Regions from separate parts of the Peribacillus sp. V2I11 genome, predicted to be linked through region 2. Evidence: riboswitches for the same ligand, from Rfam matches in the RefSeq annotation. Region 2 holds a riboswitch; the other holds the start of a gene.
What was found. Region 2 has a riboswitch for ZMP and ZTP ahead of QFZ73_RS07930 (glutamate/serine transporter AimA). Riboswitches for the same ligand answer to the same signal wherever they lie in the genome.
Positions count from the first base shown of each region.

Region 1: it holds a riboswitch for ZMP and ZTP, as region 2 does, so the genes downstream of both, QFZ73_RS16650 (phosphoglycerate dehydrogenase) here and QFZ73_RS07930 (glutamate/serine transporter AimA) in region 2, are expected to answer to the same signal.

Region 1 is NZ_JAUSYW010000001.1:3,407,746-3,410,913, forward strand. Features, by position in the region: gene QFZ73_RS16640 (VOC family protein) at 1-305, shown strand, start outside; gene QFZ73_RS16645 (GNAT family N-acetyltransferase) at 388-903, opposite strand; ZMP/ZTP riboswitch at 1,297-1,375, shown strand; gene QFZ73_RS16650 (phosphoglycerate dehydrogenase) at 1,513-2,712, shown strand; gene QFZ73_RS16655 (hypothetical protein) at 2,969-3,136, opposite strand; gene QFZ73_RS16660 (hypothetical protein) at 3,133-3,168, opposite strand, start outside.
Region 2 is NZ_JAUSYW010000001.1:1,645,353-1,648,520, reverse strand. Features, by position in the region: gene QFZ73_RS07935 (amino acid permease) at 1-898, shown strand, start outside; ZMP/ZTP riboswitch at 1,490-1,568, shown strand; gene QFZ73_RS07930 (glutamate/serine transporter AimA) at 1,621-3,168, shown strand, end outside.

The DNA of each region.
Region 1 (3,168 bases), 1.8 Mb from region 2:
AAAATGCGACATGCATGGTTATCAGCGAGTCCATATATGTCATGTTATTGGTGGAAGATTACTTTAAAACGTTTACCAAGAAGGAGATCCCGGATTCTGCATCGAGTACGGAAGCCATCGTCGCCCTGTCCGTTAAAAGTAAGGAAGAAGTCGATGAGATCGTGAATAGGGCACTGGATGTTGGCGGAAAGCCTTTTAATGAAGCCATTGATCATGGTTTCATGTACGGTTGGAGTTTTCTGGATATCGACGGACATTCTTGGGAAGTATTTTACATGGACGAAAGCGGATTCAATCAAAATTAAATCAAAAGCAAGGCACAATCCTTCACGAAGGATTGTGCCTTGCTTTTGAAGTGTTAAGTTAGCGATCTTACCTGAAGTTCATTCATGACAATACTGGGCTAATGTCTTTCCACTCATAAACCAATAGTTTCAATTCAGCATCAGCCATTTTGATTTTTTCGGTTTTAAGCAATTCAGCACCAAATGCCTCATAGAAGTATCGAGAATCATTATCCTCAAGCACCTCTACGAAAATTGTCTTAAATCCCAGTTCTTCGAATTTAAAGAATAATTCTTTGATGAGTTTCTTACCTATCCCCATTCTTTGAAAATTTTCGAGGATATATATCGCAGTTAAATCACCAGAATCCTCAACTTGATTTTTTTCCCTTTTACCGCCACTTATAAATCCTGCTATTTCTCCCTCGTTATTTTCTGCAACATAAATATAATTTCCTTCACCGGATATATTCTTTTTCCATAATTCTGTCCTCTTCTCATAAGACAGATTATCTAAAAAATCCATCGGCATTATATCTTTATATGTAGATCGCCAGCAATCCACATGGACTATTGCTATCCCTTCCGCATCTGCAACCGTTGCCTCCCTAATTAGCATATTAGTTCCTCCTTTTTAAGTTTGCTATACTCCTTGTTTTTTACTAATATTATCCATTTCGCAACTAATTGGCCCGAAATAATCATCCATTAATTCTTGGAAAATAAACTAGATAAAAAACACCTTGGAAATTATATGTAAGCCATTCATTAAAGAATGAAAGATCCAGAATTTTAACATGTATGTCACAGAATATATTCTGGAAATTTATTCCGATTGAAACAGCCATGTTTCGGAGATAAAACTATAGTTTTCGTCGATATATTCCTATTTTCGGAGATAAAACTGTAAGTTTCGCAACCATGGTGAGTTGTGAATTCTGCAAAAAAAGAGATAAACCTTTAAAATGATATTGAAGATTGCTGAATAATTTGATAGAATAAAATAAATGAAAAGACTATGTGCAACTGGCGAAACACGGATAACCGTGAGGGAACACATAGTGTCGTAGCCGTTCGCCTGGGCAGAGGTAAGGGATTTTATCCCTTGCCTCTTTCTGTATATTAACAGATAGTGAAGGTTTAAAGTATGCAGATTTTCATGGGCTTAAAAATCTTGTCAGTATTTTGAAATTTCAAAACTATCATAATCAAAAGAGGAGCAAACAAAATGAGCACACTACTTTTAGAAAAAGTCAAAACGATCAAAGCGTTAAATAATATTGCCGAAAGCGGGCTAAATGTATTCAACAAAGGCGATTTTAAAGTCGACAATGACAGTGAAAACCCTGATGCGATCGTTCTTCGCAGCTTTAACATGCATACTATGGAATTCGGCGATCAGTTAAAAGCAATTGCAAGGGCAGGTGCAGGAGTCAATAATATTCCGGTCGAAAAGTGCACAGAGCAAGGAATTGTCGTTTTCAATACACCTGGAGCTAACGCAAACGCTGTAAAGGAAATGGTGCTGACGTCATTAATGGCTTCATCTCGTAACCTGTTTGCCGGTGTGGCCTGGACAAAGACGCTGGAAGGCGAAGGAGAACAAATTCCAAAGCTTGTTGAAGCAGGAAAGAAACAATTCGTTGGTAAAGAAATCAAGGGAAAAACTCTTGGCGTAATCGGTTTGGGAGCGATCGGTGCACTTGTAGCGAATGATGCCCTGGATTTGGACATGGATGTCATTGGGTTTGACCCGTTCATCTCTGTTGATACAGCTTGGAATTTGTCCCGCAATGTACAGCGCGCCATGACGATTGAAGAATTGTTTGCAGAATCTGATTATATTACCGTACACGTTCCATTAACAGACGACACAAGAGGAATGTTTAACCAAGAAACGTTCAGCATCATGAAGCCGGGCGTTCATATCTTGAATTTCTCACGCGGCGAGCTTGTGAATGAAAATGATATGCAAGCTGCACTTGAAAGCGGAAAAGTAGGCAAGTTCATTACAGACTTCCCGAATGAAAACGTGTTGAAAATGAAAAATGTCGTTCCAATTCCGCATCTTGGTGCCTCTACGCTAGAATCAGAGGAAAACTGTGCCATCATGGCTGCTCGTCAGTTGAAGACCTTTTTAGAAACAGGGAACATCAAGAACTCTGTGAATTTCCCTAATACTTCCCTTCCTTATACAGGAAACCGTCGTGTGGCAACTTTCCACGAAAACGTTCCGAACATGGTTGGGCAAATCACACTGGCTGTATCAAGCTTTAATCTGAACATCGCTGACATGGTTAACAGAAGCCGTGGGGGATATGCATATACGATCATCGACATTGAAGGTGAAGTAAACGGCGATATCATTCCTGGCTTGGAAGAAAAAATCAAACAAATCGAAGGCATCGTTACAACTCGCCTCATCTAATTGGAACCGGAAGAAAGATGATAAATACTGAAAGCCTCAATCCTTTTAAGGAGTTGGGGCTTTTTTTAGGTTTTTGAACAAAAACAAGCCACTTATTGTGGACCATATTAAACGGACTCACGTGTTGAGAACCTAGGGATTACAACGAACTCAGCCTGGCATGGGTTATGCCACGCAGCTTGATACATTCAGTTGAAGTCAAAACTTTTTTCATCACGATTTGCTTAGCATCGAAATTCTCCAAGATAAAAATCTGTCATGGTTTCACCTCCGTTTTTTCTTCATAATGTACAAACAACATCAAGTAGATTGCAAATAGAAGATGCAAATAAAGTGGAATATTCTTATCGTTTTGAATGGCAACGAATATGTAAATTCCATATAGCAATATTGGAATGGTTAAAAGGATTCTGAGCTTAGTCATATGCCATCCTCCCATTTATCCTCAAATATTAA
Region 2 (3,168 bases):
TGCCGGCCTTGGCCTTATCTTCTTTGGAATAGGGAATGGCGGGGATGCGATTGGATTATCGAATCTATGGGCAAATGGCGGCTTCTTTACGGGAGGATGGACAGGATTCTTCTTTGCGCTTTCGCTTGTCGTGGCTTCCTATCAAGGCGTTGAGCTTATCGGCATCACAGCCGGAGAAGCAAAAAATCCAACGAAGACCGTAACAAAAGCGATCCAATCAATCATATGGCGCATTTTAATTTTCTATATTGGTGCCATATTCGTCATCGTGACGGTTTATCCTTGGGATAAACTAGATGATATCGGAAGTCCATTCGTTTCAACCTTTGCTAAAGTCGGTATCACTGCGGCGGCAGGCATCATTAACTTTGTAGTAATCACTGCGGCAATGTCTGGATGCAACAGTGGTATTTTCAGTGCAGGGCGTATGCTTTACACACTGGCATTGAACGGCCAGGCACCGAAAATCTTTGCCAAAGTATCTAAAAATGGAGTGCCGGCTTATTGTACGATCGCTGTACTATTAGGATTGGGCATCGGGGTTATCCTGAATTACCTTGCACCGCCTCAATTATTCCTTTATGTGTACAGTGCGAGTGTATTGCCCGGGATGATTCCATGGTTTGTCTTGCTTATCAGTGAGCTTAAATTCAGAAAGGTAAATGCCGCTGAAATGGAGAAGCATCCGTTCAAAATGCCGTTGGCCCCATACAGTAACTATGCGACAATAGCCTTTTTGCTGATGGTGCTGGTGGGTATGTGGTTCAATCCGAGTACCCGGATTTCCTTGGTTGTCGGGATCGTTTTCCTAGCCTTGGTCGTGGCAAGTTATTACATGCTGAAAATGGATAAACGAACACCATTGGATGTTAAATCCGATGATGAGATTTCCAGTTAGAAGCCTCGTGCCATTTCAATAAAAAGATGAGTTATTCTTTTATAAGGATATAGGGACATCATCTTGTTTAAGGAAACGTTAACATACTTAAATATAATAGACACTAATTAAAGTTGTGCATAAATTGTGGACAAAGCAAAGAGAGATTTTCTTCCCTCAGGCATTTTCCCAACTTGTGCATGACTTTTTTTTGAGGAAGAAAAGAACAGTTATTGTAGAAAAATGCTCAATAAAGGTATGGAGGATTTCAAGAATTTCCTCTGTTAGATCCAATAAAATTTTAACTACCTGGTGCATTGCCTCTATGTGAATGTTTGGATATAATTTGTAAAATATGAACGGTTTATTTTGCACGTATAAGCTCTTAAAGATTTTCAAGTATAATGTTAAAGGGAAAATGATTATATTGATGTAGCATGTGTTCTGTAAATCGAATGTTTGTTTTTTAAACCTTAATTCACCTGTTTTTTTCAAATTAAAATGAATATAGATAGGAAATTACGAAAGATAAATAAGATTATAGATAAAATATAAATGTTTTTCAAGTGTTGTGAAATTCAAAATAATCCTATATACTAAAAAAAAAGCTATTTTCCTATATGTAACTGGCGCAACATGGAGTACCATGGGGGAGCATATAGAGTATAAGCCGCGCGCCTGGGCAAACACTTGATTTATAGATCAAGTGTTTTTTATTTTCCTAGGAAGAGGTGTAGGTAGAGATGAGTAATATGCATAGAAAGATGGGGACTTTTGCTTTAACTATGACAGGTATAGGTTCTATTATCGGCTCAGGTTGGTTGTTCGGAGCGTGGAAAGCTGCCCAGATTGCTGGACCAGCAGCTATTTTTTCTTGGATTATCGGTATGCTTGTAATTTTATTTATTGCATTATCTTACGCAGAGCTTGGGGCAATGTTTCCTGAAGCTGGAGGTATGGTTAAGTATCCTCAATATTCTCATGGCTCTTTTATTGGATTTTTAGCTGCGTGGGCGAACTGGATATCCATCGCTTCGACTATTACCGTTGAGGCAATTGCTTCGGTACAATATATGAGTACGTGGCCTTGGGAATGGGCCAGATGGTCTCATTCTTTAGTTGATAACAATATCTTGACGACCAAAGGATTATTCATAGCTTCTTTACTACTATTGTTCTATTTCTTCGTCAATTATTGGACAGTTAACCTTTTTGCTAAGGCAAATTCATTTATTACTATTTTTAAATTAATTGTTCCAGGTGTAATGGCAGGATCGTTATTTTTTGCTGGATTTCATGGTGAAAACTTTACAAGTTCTCAAGGAATCGCACCATATGGTTGGGCAAGCGTTTTAACAGCAGTAGCTACTTCTGGTATAGTGTTTGCGTTTAACGGATTTCAAAGTCCCGTTAATATGGCAGGAGAAGCGAAGTCGCCGAATAAGTCTATACCTATTGCTGTTATTGGGTCTATTCTAATTGCAGGTTTTATATACGTTATTTTACAAGTTGTTTTTATCGGTGCAGTCGATCCGTCTATGATCGTGAACGGATGGAGTCATCTGAATTTTAATTCACCTTTTGCAGATTTGGCAATTGCTCTTAGTCTTAACTGGTTAGCTATTGTATTGTATGTAGATGCGTTTGTATCACCCTCTGGTTCAGGTGCCACTTATACAGCTACAACTTCGCGAATGCTTTATGGAATGCAGAAAAATGGGTACTTACCGAATATCTTTGGTACATTACATCCACTTTATGGTGTTCCTCGTCCAGCGATGTTATTAAACTTATGCGTATGTTTTATCTTTTTATTTTTATTCCGCGGATGGGGCGTACTTGCTGAAGTGATTTCAGTTGCTACACTTATTTCGTATATCATGGGGCCAGTTGCATTGGCAACATTAAGACGTACTGCTTCTCATTTTAACCGTCCATTTCACTTAAAAGGTGCTTCTATTATTGCACCTTGTGGATTTGTTTTTGCATCGCTTACTTTATACTGGGCGCGTTGGCCATTAACAGGAGAAGTCGTTTTCATCATTGCCATTGGACTACCTATTTACTTTTATTATCAAGCTAAAAATAAATGGAATGGATTCAAAAAACAATTTTTATCAGGTGTTTGGATGCTTCTTTACTTAGGTTGTATGATTTTGATTTCTTATATTGGAAGTGAGAAGTTCGGCGGAAAAAATATTCTTACATTTGGCTGGGATATGGTGGTCATCGCATGTCTGGCACTTGGCTTCTATTGGTGGGGAGTTAAGAGCGGGATTAAAACAGAATAC